Regions from separate parts of the Aminobacter sp. Piv2-1 genome, predicted to be linked through region 1. Evidence: predicted binding sites of a transcription regulator. Region 1 holds the regulator's gene; the other holds the start of a gene.
The links. The regulator PhoB, encoded in region 1, activates phosphate uptake and scavenging genes when phosphate is short. The targets are predictions, from matches to a motif close to TGTCATNNANCTGTCAT.
Positions count from the first base shown of each region.

Region 2: a site for PhoB is predicted at 3,885-3,901, ahead of AmiPiv_RS07105 (esterase-like activity of phytase family protein). Genes of this name have one in related genera too.

Region 1 covers NZ_JARKMU010000006.1:65,773-73,014, forward strand. Annotated here, with positions in the region: gene AmiPiv_RS12560 (hypothetical protein) at 1-717, opposite strand, end outside; gene AmiPiv_RS12565 (hypothetical protein) at 714-1,187, opposite strand; gene AmiPiv_RS12570 (L,D-transpeptidase) at 1,261-2,064, opposite strand; gene AmiPiv_RS12575 (hypothetical protein) at 2,336-2,740, opposite strand; gene phoB (phosphate regulon transcriptional regulator PhoB) at 3,080-3,769, opposite strand; gene phoU (phosphate signaling complex protein PhoU) at 3,868-4,572, opposite strand; gene pstB (phosphate ABC transporter ATP-binding protein PstB) at 4,611-5,432, opposite strand; gene pstA (phosphate ABC transporter permease PstA) at 5,456-6,772, opposite strand; gene pstC (phosphate ABC transporter permease subunit PstC) at 6,769-7,242, opposite strand, start outside.
Region 2 covers NZ_JARKMU010000003.1:178,973-186,214, reverse strand. Annotated here, with positions in the region: gene AmiPiv_RS07115 (aminotransferase class III-fold pyridoxal phosphate-dependent enzyme) at 1-408, shown strand, start outside; gene AmiPiv_RS07110 (amino acid ABC transporter substrate-binding protein) at 525-1,535, shown strand; gene AmiPiv_RS07105 (esterase-like activity of phytase family protein) at 1,592-3,787, opposite strand; gene AmiPiv_RS07100 (hypothetical protein) at 4,103-4,750, shown strand; gene phnF (phosphonate metabolism transcriptional regulator PhnF) at 5,053-5,835, opposite strand; gene phnG (phosphonate C-P lyase system protein PhnG) at 5,926-6,390, shown strand; gene phnH (phosphonate C-P lyase system protein PhnH) at 6,390-6,998, shown strand; gene AmiPiv_RS07080 (carbon-phosphorus lyase complex subunit PhnI) at 7,000-7,242, shown strand, end outside.

The DNA of each region.
Region 1 (7,242 bases):
CGAACTGTTCCTTTTCTTGCCCCAGGTCGAAACGAAGGCCGCGGCGCGCAGCAAGAGCACCGACAATATCGCCGCCACGAAGGGCCACTGCAGCGGGTTCGGCTCGGGCGTCGGGCGATGGAAGCTCAGGAAGTGCATGAACAGGAAGTAGGCCGTGTGCGCCAGGGCAAGCCCCCACAGCACCGTTGCGCCGTTCTGCAAGAACTTCCAGACCGAGGTGCCGAGCAGACGGATCGACCGGTCGTTCGAGGTGAACATGAGCATGAGTGCGTAGGCCAGGGCGGCAATCCCGATCAGGTTGGCAAGCCCGAAGCCCTGCTGGAACATCACGTACTCGCCCGTTTGCGGGATGATTTCGTAGCCGAAAAGCCGCGCGAAATCCCACTCGACCCAGCCGCCGAGGATGATGACCGTATGCACGGCCGCAAGAAGCGTCGCGTAGATGCCGGTTTCGCGCCTATAGGCCACCGCCCACAGCAACACCGGCCACAGGCGCGCCCCTGGCCCGATCGACATGGTGATCACCAGGAGCGCGAGCGACGCGTCCGCGAACGCGCGGTTCCACCGGTGCATCGGGCTCCACTGCCCGTGAACGACGGCAAACCCATAGATCAGCGCCGCCGAAAGGCCGATGACGACGAGATGGCGAAGCAGCATCCGGCGCCAGGCAAGAGGGACGAGGCCGGAGCGGGCCGGAGCGGCGGGGATGTCGGTCACTTGGGATACTCCAGTTGCGTTGGGTCAGCGGCATCCGCGCGACGAGCGCGCAGCTCGTGCCATGAAGCGATGGCGAGGAGCGCTATGCCGAGCGCGGAAATCAATGGGCGGATCGGGTCGAACCACATCAGCAGGAATTCGCCCCCGAACAGAAGCATGAGGATCTTGTTGCAGGTCGGGCAGGCGATGCCGATGAAGCCCGTCACGCCGCCTATCCCCGCGCGGCGCACCGAGCAGACGGGGCGCCGAACGGCGATGTAGAGCCCCGACAACGCCGACATGACCACCAGGGCCGGCAATTCCCAGCCCGCGACGGCGGTCATCCGGACAAAGAACGGATTGTCCCAGAGTGCCGAAACGGTTCCGAGCGCAGCGAAGGTCAACGCGGCCGCGGCCGCGCCCTTCAGGATGGCGCGTCCATGCCAACCGATGGCGGTTCCGCGCCCCAGGGCAATGATGCGGGCATTCATGTCGGATCTGCTCCATGTCTGCCGGGCGGCATTTCGCAGCCGCCCGGCGAGGACCTCAGGTGTGACCGTCGTATCAGCCGGCCTGCGGAGCGGGCCCGCTGCCGCCGGCAACCTCGTGGGTGTGGGGTTGGGTCGGGTCGCCCAGCACGAGTATGGGAGACTGGCTGGGCACCCGGTCGTACAGGTCGATGATGTCCTGGTTCATCAGCCGGACGCAGCCGCTCGAAACCGCCTTGCCGATGGTCCAGTACTCCGGCGTGCCGTGGACGCGGTAGAGCGTATCGACCTTGCCCTGGAAGACGTAGAGGGCTCGCGCTCCCAGCGGATTCGTCAGGCCGGGCGGCATGCCGCCCCGGTCGGCGCTCCACTGGGCAAGATTCGGCTGACGCGCGATCATCTCGTCCGGCGGCGTCCACTTCGGCCATTCCTGCTTCCAGCCGATACGGCCCCTGCCCGCCCAGGTGAATCCGGCCCGGCCAAGTCCGACGCCGTAGCGCATGGCCTTGCCGCCCGGCTGGACGAGGTGAAGGTAGAAATTCTCCGTGTCGACGACGAGCGTTCCGACCGGTTCTTCGGTGACGTAGTCGACCTGCCGCCGATAGAAGCGGCTCGGCACCTTTTTCAGGTCGACCGCGGGAATGGGGAACCGTTCGTTCGGGAGCGGGCCGTACATCGCAAGGGCATTGGCGTCGGCGACCGGCGCCGGTTCGACCGGTGCCTTTGCCACCGGCGCGGCCGATTCCTGGGTGCTGACGCAGCCGGACACCACGAGGGTCCCCAAGCTCGCCGCACCGGTGAGAAAGCGTCGGCGGCTCAATGCCGGGCCGTCGCCCGCGATGGGCTCCGCGGCGCTGGTTTCTATTGTGTCTGTGTTCATTAGGCAGTCTCCTGGACTCATTTCTTTCATTCAGGGCGACACGGGGTCAGGGAGGTCGGCCCCGGTCGTGATCATGCGAATGCAACCATCGTCACCGATCAGCCGATCGGTGACGGCGCATGCGCGCTTGGGACGATCCGGCATTTCGCGGCGCGGTTGCCACGAGAAGGCATGTGGGCGACGGGCGGGTTCGGGAGGTCATCCTCTTTCCCCTTCGCAGCTGATTTCGAGCGGCTTCGTCGGCGTGGACCGAGGAGCGATCGGCTGAAAATCAGGCAGCGATGGGAGGCCGCAACAGCGATGCGGTCGAGCCGACGCGCAGCAAGAGATCTGGAAGCAGCATCAGGGCCGCGGCGCGGAACGGCGCGGCAGGCTCGACATGGGTCAGCCAGGCAGGGCATTCGCCCAGGCAGTGCAGGCTGGCGAGGCTTTCGGCGGACAATTCGACGGTGCAGCGGTCCGGGGACGGCAAACACTCGTCGGCGACGGCAGTGATTTCCGCCTGCGCGGCCACCCTCGGCAACTCGGCAGCAAAATTCGTGCCTTCGGCCGCTGCCCGTTCGAGGGACAGTCCGTTTAGAATGGTGACCAACACCAGGAAGATGGCCGACAGCAAGTTACGCACGGTGCCCCAGCTACCATGAAAAGTGGCAATTTTGAGTATTTCCCCAATCAAAAAATTGTCATCTCAAGAACATCCGCGACTGTCACTGTCACGGAATCGCCGCTTGAGATATGGATTTGGGAGCGATTGTTGCGACAATAAAGCATCCAGAAACCGGAAGCTTCGAATTTATGTTCATGACAGCGCCAGGACAAACGCGTCGAACTGCAATGATTTGAGCGCCACAAAGTGCTGGAACGGCATGGCGGCGCAAAGGGCGCCAGACGTCGGTGCGACAGCGCCGGTGCCGCTGGCTGTCGCGAAGGCTCCGAGCGCGCGCAGCGGCCCCCTGTGACATTGGGACACTGGCCAGGTTGATCGTCCAGCCAGTGCCATGCCGTTTGCCGACAGCTATTCTTCCCGGATCGCGTAGCCGGCGCCGCGGATGGTGCGGATCACGTCCGGCATGCGGCCGTTGTTGACGGCCTTGCGCAGGCGCCCGACATGCACGTCGACGGTGCGCTCGTCGATGTAGATCGTCTCGCCCCAGACGTTGTCGAGCAGCTGGCTGCGCGAGAACACGCGGCCGGGATGACGCATCATGAATTCGAGCAGGCGGAACTCCGTCGGCCCGAGCTTGATCTCGCTCTTCTTGCGATAGACCCGGTGCGACTCGCGGTCGAGCACGATGTCGCCGACCTTGAGCACCGAAGACAGCACCTCGGGCTTGGCGCGGCGCAGCAGCGCCTTCACCCGCGCCATGAACTCCGGGGTCGAAAATGGCTTCACCAGGTAGTCGTCGGCGCCGGTGGAAAGCCCGCGCACCCGGTCGCTTTCCTCGCCGCGGGCCGTCAGCATGATGATCGGCAGCCGTTCGGTCTCGGGGCGCATCCTCAGCCTGCGGCAGAGCTCGATGCCGGAAAGTGCCGGCACCATCCAGTCGAGCACCAAAAGGTCCGGCACGTTTTCCTGCAGCCGCAGTTCGGCCTCGTCGCCGCGCGTCACCACTTCCACCTGGTAGCCCTCGGCCTCGAGGTTGTAGCGCAGCAGCACGCCAAGGGGCTCTTCGTCCTCGACGACCATGACCTTGGGAGCGATCATCGCCTGTACCTTGTCCTGGCGCACGGCCCGGTTCGGACCATGCGCTGATTTAACCTGTGCAGCGCCCCCGCGCCAAACGCATGCGGTTGCGGAAGATGTCAGGCCGACATGGGCGACGTGGTTTCGTCGACCTTCGGCCGATTGAGCGGCAGCTGCGTGCCGGTGACCACGAAATAGGCGTTCTCGGCGATGTTGGTGACATGGTCGCCGATGCGCTCGAGGTTCTTGGCGCAGAACAGGAGATGCGTGCAGGCGGTGATGTTGCGCGGATCCTCCATCATGTAGGTCAGGAGTTCGCGGAACACGGCCGTGTACTGCACGTCGACCTTCTGGTCGTCCGCGCGCAGGTTCTTGAGGCCTTCGGCATCGCGCGCGACATAGAGGTCGACCACGCCGCGCACCTGGCTGAGCACCAGCTGCGCCATGGCGTCGATCGAGTGCGACAGATTGCGCGGCATCGCCGACTGGCCGACGGCGCCCACCCGCTTGGCGATGTTCTTGGCGAGATCGCCGATGCGCTCGAGGTCGCCCGCCATGCGGATCGCGCCGACCACGGCGCGCAGGTCCTGCGCCATCGGCTGGCGCTTGGCGATCAGCGTGATCGCGCTGTTGTCGAGATCGCGCTGCCTGGCGTCCATGATGGTGTCGTCGGCAATGACGTTCTGCGCCAGCGGCTGGTCCGACGTCAGCAGCGCGCGGATGGCATTCGCCACCATCGTGGCCGACAGGTCGCCCATGTCGCGGATGACCTGGTCGACGTGCTGGAGTTCCTCGTCGAAGGACCGGACTGTGTGCTCGCCCATGATCGTATCCTCGTCTTTGTGATCGGAGCGGCGTTCACTCAGCCGAAGCGGCCGGTGATGTAGTCCTGCGTCCGCTTGTCGTCGGGGTTGGTGAACATCTTGTCGGTCGGGCCTTCCTCGACCAGGTAGCCGAGATGGAACATCGCGGTCCGCTGCGACACGCGCGCCGCCTGCTGCATCGAGTGGGTGACGATGACGATGGTGAAGTTCTCGCGCAGCTCGTCGATCAGTTCCTCGACCTTGGCGGTGGCGATCGGATCGAGCGCCGAGCAGGGCTCGTCCATGAGGATCACTTCGGGCGACACCGCGATGGCGCGGGCGATGCACAAGCGCTGCTGCTGGCCGCCGGAAAGGCCGGTGCCGGCTTCGTGCAGGCGGTCCTTGACCTCGTTCCACAGCGCCGCTCGCTGCAGGCTCTTCTCGACGATCTGGTCGAGATCGGCCTTGGACTTGGCGAGACCATGGATGCGCGGGCCGTAGGCTACGTTCTCGTAGATCGACTTCGGGAACGGATTCGGCTTCTGGAACACCATGCCGACGCGGGCGCGCAGCTCGACGACGTCGATCTTGGGATCGTAGATGTCCTCGCTGTCGAGGGTGATCTTGCCGCCGACGCGGGCGCTGTCGATGGTGTCGTTCATGCGGTTGAGGCAGCGCAGGAAGGTCGACTTGCCGCAGCCCGACGGCCCGATCAGCGCGGTGACCTGGTTCTCGCGCACGTCCAGGTCGACGCCGAAGAGCGCCTGCTTCTCGCCATAGTGCACGGTCACCTTGTCGCCGCGCATCTTGATGAGTTCGTTGGGTCTGTTCATCTCGGCGTTCACCGCGTTTTCGAGGGTTTTCTCGCTCATGATGTTCATAGAGGGGTGCTCCTTGTCCACGCCTACCAGCGCCGCTCGAAACGCCGCCTGAGAACGATGGCGACGATGTTCATGGCCATGAGGAAGACCAGCAGGATGATGATGGCGCCCGACATGCGCTCGACGAAGGCGCGTTCGGCCTCGTTCGCCCACATGTAGATCTGTACCGGCAGCGCCGTCGCCGGGTCGAAGGGAGTCTTCGGATAGTCGGCCACGAAGGCCACCATGCCGATGAGCAGCAGCGGCGCCGTCTCGCCCAGCGCGCGCGCCAGGCCGATGATGGTGCCGGTAAGGATGCCCGGCGCGGCCAGCGGCAGCACGTGCTGGAACACCATCTGCATCTTCGAGGCGCCGAGGCCGAGCGCGGCCGAGCGGATCGACGGCGGCACCGCGGCAAGGGCCGCGCGGGTGGCGATGATGATCGTCGGCAGCGTCATCAGCGTCAGCACCAGGCCGCCGACGAAGGAGGCCGAGCGCGGCAGGCCAAGGAAATTGATGAACACGGCGAGGCCGAGCAGGCCGAAGACGATCGACGGCACTGCGGCGAGGTTGTTTATGTTAACCTCGATCAGGTCGGTGAAGCGGTTCTTCTTGGCGAATTCCTCGAGGTAGATCGAGGCGGCGACGCCGATGGGCAAGGCGAGCAGCAGCACGATGCCCATCATGAAGAACGAGCCGATGATGGCAACGCCCAGGCCCGAGCTTTCGGGACGGCTGGAGGCGCCGAAGCTGAACAGGCCCGTGTTGAAATGCTCGCTCATGGCGCCTTCGGCCTTGAGCTTGTTCATCCACTCGACCTGCTGGTCCGAAACCTTGCGGCGGCTCTCCGGCACGCTGAGGTCGATCTGGCCCTTGTAGGCCGAGTCCATGTTCGCCGCGGCGAGGATGTCGACGTTGCGCGTGGTGCCGATCACCGAGGGGTCGGCAGCCACGATGGCGCGGAGCTGCACCCGCGAGCCCTCGGACAGGAAGCCCTTGAGCTTGCGCACCGTGGCGCGGTCCTTCGGGTCGATGCCAAGCTTTTCGATCAGCGCGTTCTCGGCGAGCTTCGGATAGTTGGCCGTGATCAGCACGTCCGGATCGGTGGCCCGCTTGTTGTCGGGGTCGATGATCTTCGCGTCGAAGCTGATCGGCAGCGTCACCGTCGTCTGCCAGAAGGCGGTGTACCCCTTGGTCACGATCGAGGTCAGCATGATCGCCAGGAACGCCAGGCCGACGGCGATCGCCAGCACGCCATAGAGGCGGAACCGGCGTTCGGCGGCGTAGCGCTTCCTGAGGCCGATGTCGCGGCGCGCGGGCGCGGTCGAACTGGTCAGCGTATCGAGCGAAATATCGGTCATTCGTACTGCTCCCGGTACTTCCGGACGATGTAGAGCGCGACGATGTTCATCACCAAGGTCAGCGCGAACAGCGTGATGCCGAGCGCGAAGGCGACGAGCGTCTGCGGGGTGTTGAACTCGAGGTCGCCCGTCAGTTGGTTGACGATCTTGACGGTGATGGTCGTCATCGCCTCGAACGGGTTGAGCGTCAGGTTGGCCGCCACACCGGCCGCCAGCACCACGATCATCGTCTCGCCGATGGCGCGCGAGGCGGTGAGCAGGATGGCGCCGACGATGCCCGGCAGCGCGGCCGGCAGGACGACGCGCTTGATCGTTTCGGAGCGCGTGGCGCCGAGGCCCAGCGAGCCGTCGCGCAGGGCGCGCGGCACCGCCGTGATGATGTCGTCGGAGAGCGACGAAACGACCGGGATCAGCATGACGCCCATCACCAGGCCGGCGGTCAGGATCGACTGCGCCTGGATGAACGGCGT
Region 2 (7,242 bases), on a different contig from region 1:
TTCAACACCTTCGGCGGCAACCCGGTGTCCTGCGCGGCGGGCCTCGCGGTGCTCGACATCATCGAGCGCGACCGCCTGCGCGACAACGCGGCCGACGTCGGCGCCTATCTCGTCGAGCGCTTCCGCGACATGCAGAAGCGCTACGAGGTCATCGGCGACGTCAGGGGCATGGGCCTGTTCCTCGGCATCGAGCTGGTCGCCGACCGCAAGACCAAGGAGCCGGCCACCGCGTTCGCCCGCAAGGTCAATGACGGCGCGCGCGCCCGCGGCGTGCTCATCGGCACCGAGGGCCCGCACGACAACGTGCTCAAGATGCGCCCGCCGATGATCTTCACCCGGCGCGACGCCGACCATCTCGTCGGCGTCCTCGAGGAGACCTTTGCCGCCGTGGAGGCTGGCGGCCAGTAGACGACACCCGCGCGGCGAGCGCGGCGGCATTCGATACAGCGACCAACAGCAACTTCCGGCACCCCGCGCCGGCGGCATGAAGAGGCTTTGCCTCAAACCAAGGGAGGAGGAACCCAATGAAATATCTGATCTCAGCACTTCTGCTCGGCACGACAGCACTTGCCGTGCCTGCCAAGGCCGACACGCTCGACATCGTCAAGCAGCGCGGCACCGTCACCTGCGGCGTCAGCCAGGGCGTCGCCGGCTTCTCGGCGCCAGACGACGCCGGCAAGTGGTCGGGCTTCGACATCGACATCTGCCGCGCCGTGGCGGCCGCCGTGCTAGGCGACCCCGAGAAGGTCAGCTACGTGCCGCTGTCCACCAAGGAGCGCTTCACCGCGGTCCAGTCGGGCGCAGTCGACCTTCTGTCGCGCCAGACCACCTGGACCCTGTCGCGCGACTCGAGCCTCGGCCTGCGCTTCGTCGGCGCCGCCTATTATGACGGTCAGGGCTTCATGATCCGCAAGGACCTCGGGGTCGACAGCGCCCTCAAGCTTTCGGGCGCCACCGTCTGCACCGAGCAGGGCACCACCACCGAGCAGAACGTCGCCGACTATTTCAGCGCCAACAAGCTGAAATACGAGCCCGTGGTCATCGATTCCGCCGACGGCATCATCAAGGCCTTCGATACCGGCCGCTGCGACGTCTACACCACCGACGCCTCGGCGCTCTATGCGCAGCGCCTGAAGCTCACCGATCCGGCCGCCTACACCGTGCTGCCCGAGATCATCTCCAAGGAGCCGCTCGGCCCGGCCGTGCGCCAGGGCGACGACAAGTGGTTCGGCATCGTCCGCTGGACGCTGTTTGCCCTGATCGAGGCGGAAGAACTCGGCATCACCAAGGACAACGCCGAAGCCGGCCTCGCCTCGGCCAACCCGGCCATCAAGCGCTTCCTCGGCGCCGAGGGCGACAGCGGCCAGCAGCTCGGCCTCGACCCGCGCTGGGCCTACAATGTCGTCTCCAAGGTCGGCAACTACGGCGAGATCTTCGAGCGTAACCTCGGCCAGTCGAGCGAGCTCAAGATCGACCGCGGCATCAACGCCCAGTGGAACGCCGGCGGCCTGATGTACGCCCCGCCGGTGCGCTGAAGCCCTGGCACGAAAAGGCCGCGGCATCCTTGCCGCGGCCTTGCATTCTGACCCGTTCAGTTGATCGCGGCGATATTGCCGAGACGTAGGAACAGCGTCTCGCCCGAGGAGTCATCGACGCCGTCATTGTCGGTCGCCACGAAGGCCTGGCCGTCCTTGTCGATGGCAAAACCCTCGACCTTGTCGACGACATAGCCGTTGGTCGCCGCCTTGAGGTCGGGAACGAGGTCACGCACCAGCGTCTTTGCGACCACCGGCAGCTCGCCGCCGAGCTTGGCCGGCTTGAAGCCGTCGAGCGCCACCGCGTAGAGGCGCTTGATCCTGGCTTCCTGGCCGATCAGGTTGTCGCGCTCGACGACATAGAGCTTGCCGTCATGAGCGGAGACTTCCGACAGGCCGACCCACCCCTTCTCGCCGGCGTCGAGCGGATAGCGCACCGCCGACCACTCCTTGTCCTTGGGCTTGTAGGCGACGAGCTTGACCTGCCCCTTGGGGTCGTCGCCCCATTCGCGCTGCACGGCCATGACCAGCGTCAGGTCGTCGCCTTCGCCTATCGTAGTGATGCCTTCGAGGCCATAGCGCGTCTCGCCGCCGAGCAGTTCGGCGGGGAAGGCGATCTCTTCCTTGATCGCGCCCTTGGCGTCCACCTTGTAGACGGCATGCGGCACGAGCTTGTCGCTGCGGCCTTCGGAGGCGAGCCAGAAGCCGTCCTTGCCGTCCGAAACGATGCCTTCGAGGTCGAGCTTCTGCGCCGGGGCGCCGTCGCGGGTAACCACCGTCCTGGCCGTGATCACGGCAGGAGTCCTGGTCGCGTCGATGGTGTAGATCGACGGGTGCGAGCGGTAGACCGAGTCCGATACGGCATAGAGCTTGCCGGCCTCCTTTGGATCGGCGGCGAGGCCCGAAAGCGCGCCCCAGCCGAGCGGCGTGCCGTCCTCGCCGTAGCTCGACACGATCTGCGGATAGGCGGCGGCGCCTTCGGCGCGCTCGTAGACCATCACATGCGAGCGGGCGAGACCGTCCTTGACTAGGTCGGTCTCGTTGGCGGTGACGAGCAGGTTGCGCGACGGGATGGCGAGCAGCCCTTCCGGACCGATGCCCGAAGGCAGCAGTTGCAGAAATTCCGGCTCCTTGCCGGTGTCCTTGTAGACGCCGACGAGCGAGGCGCGCTCGGACGCGACGAAGATCAGCTTCTGGTCACCGAAGCTCGCGACCTCGACGCCTTCCGGCTCGATGCCCTTCTTGTTGCGATGGTCCGGATAGTGGCCGGCCGCGGCCGCCTGATACTCGAGGGCCGGACCGGATTCGTAGAGCACCTCGCCCGCCTTGGAGAAGATGGTGAAGCCGCGGGCGCCGCCCTTGTAGTCGCCCTCGTTGGCGACGACGAGGCGATCGTCGTCCAGCCACTTCACGGCATCGGGCTCGCGGGGAGAATTCTCGATCTTGCCGGAAAAGCTGATCGCTCCGTCCTTCTTGGTGTCGACCTTCTCGAGCGTCACCTCACCGGCCGAGAATTGCGACACGATCTTGGCGGTCGCGGCGTCGACGATGGCGATGTGGTTGTTCTCCTGCAAGGTGACGGCGATCTCGCCCTTGTCGTTGAAGGAAACGAATTCCGGCTCCGGATCCTCCGGCGCCACCTTGGCAATGCCGGTCAGGTCGACGGTCTTGATCGTGGCGCAGTCGGGCGCACCGTCCGCGAGCGCGACGATCTTCAGGTTGCCGGCGGGCAGCTGCGGCAGCTCGCCGTCATTGAGCTCCTCGTCGCGCTCGTTCTCGACGGCGATGGCGAGGAACCTGCCGTCCTTGCTGAGCGCCACCGAATCGGGCTGGCCACCGAGATCGCAGCTGGCGTCGACCTTCTTGGAGGCAAGGTCGATGACCGTCAGGTTGCCCGACGGCTCCTGCTTGCTCTTGGAGGTGTTGACGCCGGCGAGCACCTTGGCGCCGGCGATGACGACCGACGTCGGCTCGCCCTCGATCTTGACGATGCCGGCCGCCTTCGGCGCCTTGGCATCGGTGATGTCGACAAAGCCGACCGCGCCCAGAGGGCTGTCGGAATAGACCAGCGTCATGCCGTCCTGGCTTGCCGTGATGATCTCGGACGAGGTCGGCGTCGCCGGGTCGATGTCGGCCGGCAGGTTCTGCGCGACCGGGAAGGTGGCAATGCGGTTGAACGCCTCGGCCGCATGGGCCGGGATCGCCGCCGACGCCGCGAGCGCGGCGGCCAGAAGCAGGAGCTTGCGGGGCATCTTGCCCGAAATGTCGCCTGACATGGGAAACCTCTTTGCCTGAACGGAATTGCCGCTTCCGTTTGGGCGAGCGAGATTTCAGCGCGATGACGATTGCGCGACGGTTTGGTGACAACCCCGGGCCTAGAGCACCCAGCGCCGGCGCAGCGCTAAACCGTTCGATTGATATTTGGGTTCCTTCCGATGACGATTGGCCAGCCATCCGACGCATAGCCGAGTTGCATCACGCCAAGACAGTATTCTCCGACTTGCCGCTCTCTCAGACCAACGGTATGCATTGGTGGAAATTACGTAATCTGAAAAGAACGAGTATTCATGTTTCTTCAGTTGATTGTAGCTTCTATAATTTCATTCTCCATTATTCTGCCATTTCTGCCGCGGCAAACGTCAGTAGAACTGACGCGTGCGGATGCTGAGAAATTACTATTGCAGAATCTGCGTACTAAGCCGCGCAACATCAGCCTCGATATGGCCTGCGGCACGGAACGCATGGGCAGATTTGATGAATATAACGGTGGATGTAGAAATGTCGAAATATTCTCCAAATTCATAAATCAATTTGGAGAAGGGGTGGTTTCAGTGAATTTGATTGAATCACCTCAAAGTAACAGTTTATCGGTATTGTTCGCTCCGAGCGATTTCAAATTGCTCCCTGATGGACAGTATACCGACTCTGTTGAAATCGCGAATGATTGCGCGCTGGTGACGCTGCGAAATCAGTCGCGAATTGCCAAATATATACATATAGGACCGAAATCCAAGAACATCATGCGGTGCCTTACAATAGGATTCTTTTCAGAGATAGGCGTCGAATTTAAACCAACCAAGGACACGGAAGAATCTATCGACTACATTCTAGCTTATATTCTTCTTATTTCGCCTACTTCAGACTACGAAGAAGCTTTGCGTTTCGCAAATACAATTTTATCACGAAACAACATCTCCATGGAAATCAGGGAATAGCGTGATGAGCGGCAATTCCAATGTAATATTTGACGGAAAAGGTTGCGCAGTAGGATAGCTGTCCAATGAGCGCGCCTCCAGGCGTGACGACAACTATTATTAACGCGAGCCGAATCTGTCTGGGCTAGATATGAACCTTCCCAGGCCGAAAAGCTGGCGACGCAGAAATCAATCTCTGTCCTCAGACAACCAGAGGGGCACGCCCTGACTGCGCAGTTCCTAGAATCTGATCATCCACTTGCTGCCCAGGCAAGGAAAAGCATGGATCTTGCCGTCAGCTGCAACTTGCCCCGGATGTTGCGCTAGGCCTCGGTCGAGACGCTGAGCTCGACCCGGTCGGCGACGAAGCGCGTCTCGGCATACTGGATCGGCACGCCCTCGGCGTCGACGTTGACGGCGACGGCGACCAGCACGATGGCGCCGGCCGACAGTTTGAGGTCGGCGAGGTCGGCGGCGTCGGCGTGGCGGGCGGAGACCAGGGTCGACTTGCGGAAATAGTCCTCGATGCCGTAGCGCTGGAAGGCGAGCGTGATCGAGCCGGTTTCGGCATAGGCCTCGGCATAGCCGGGAAAGCGTTCGGCGTCGAACCAGCTGGTCGCGCGCGACACCGGCCGATCGTCGGCCTCGCTCAGCGTCTCCAGCCTGACGACGGGAGCGTCCTCGGGCAGCCCCAATCCTTCAGCCACGCGCTTGCCCGCCGGCTCGACCGCGTGGGCGAGAAGGTTGCTGCGCCGGTCGCGCGTCTGGCTGCGCAGGCCGGTGGAAAAGCGCGTCCTGGCCGAGATCGGATAGGACAGCTTCTGCCGGCTCTCGACGAAGGTGCCCCTGCCCTGCTCGGCCCTCAGCACGCCTTCCTGCACCAGGGCCGCGATGGCGCTGCGCAGCGTGTGGCGGTTGACGCCGAAACGCTCGGAAAGGACCATCTCCGGCGGCAGCTTGCCGTCGGCGCCCAGCGTTCCCGCCGAGATCGCCTGCCGGATCTGGTCGGCGATCTGGCGCCACAATGCCACACCGCTCTTGCGCTTCACTGCCTGTTCCTGCCCCTGTCCGCTCAAATCCACAGCCCCAGTTTTGCCAATTGTCATGCGCCCGTCACGGAGCCTCTCTAGAAGCCCGTTGTATGTTGTTCGTTTGTATAGAACAATAGACAAATACGGAATGGAGCAGCGAACGAGATGGACCGGCGGCAGGAAAGCGAACTGGAGACGCAGCGAAAGGCGGCCATGGCGGCCCTCGCCCTGGCTCCCGCGGATGCACTAAAGCGGCTGTGCGCGGCTGCCGGCATAACCAGTGAGGCCGAGATGCTGCGCGGGCCCGAGACCGGCCTGGTGTCGGTGCGCGGCCGCATCGGCGGCGGCGGCGCGCCCTTCAACTTCGGCGAGGCGACGGTCACCCGCGCGACGGTGCGCCTGCCCTCGGGCGAGATCGGCCATGCCTACGCGCTCGGCCGCGACAAGGAAAAGGCCAGGCTGTCGGCGATCGCCGACGCGCTCTGGCAGAACCCGGCGCGCCGCGCCGAGGTCGAGGCCAGGATCCTCGGCCCGCTGCGGGCAGCCCAGACTGAGGCCGATGCCACCAGGCGCGCCGAGACGGCCGCCACCAAGGTCGACTTCTTCACCATGGTACGCGGAGAAGACTGATGGAGCAGCTCGACGTCATCGACGGCGGCTTCGTCGCTCCCGTTTTCGACGCGCAGACGGTGTTCCGCGCCGTCATGAACGCCATGGCGCGCCCGGGCACGATCCAACCTGTCGCGGCCCTCACCCAGCCGCCGGCGCCGCTGTCGGCCATGGCCGGCGCTGTTGCACTGGCGCTCTGCGACCACGACACGCCGCTCTGGCTCGACACCCCGCTCCAGGTTTCGGCAGCGGCAAGGTCATGGCTCGCCTTCCACGGCGGCGCGCCGCTGGCTGCGACGCCCGCCGACGCGCATTTCGCCCTCGTCGCCAATCCGGCGACGCTGATCGCGCTCGAGAATTTCGCCCAGGGCACCCAGGAATATCCCGACCGCTCGACGACGCTGATCCTGCAGGTCGAGAGCCTGACGGCGGGCGAGCCGCTGGAGCTCAAAGGCCCCGGCATCGAGAAGACCGCGACCATCGCGCCGACGCCGCTGCCGCGCCATTTCGTCGAGCAGTGGAAGCAGAACGGCGCGCGTTTCCCGCGCGGCACAGACCTCATCCTGGCCGCGCCCGACGCGGTCGCCTGCCTGCCCCGCACCACCCGCATCAAGACGATGGAGGCCTGACATGTATGTTGCAGTCAAAGGCGGCGAGGCAGCCATCGCCAATGCGCACCGCCTGCTTGCCGACCGCCGCCGCGGCGACCGCTCGGTGCCGGCTCTGCGCCTCGACCAGATCGTCGAGCAGCTGGCGCTCGGCGTCGACCGCGTCATGGCGGAAGGCTCGCTCTACGACCGCGAGCTGGCGGCGCTTGCCATCATGCAGTCGCGCGGCGACCTGATCGAGGCGATCTTCCTCGTCCGCGCCTAC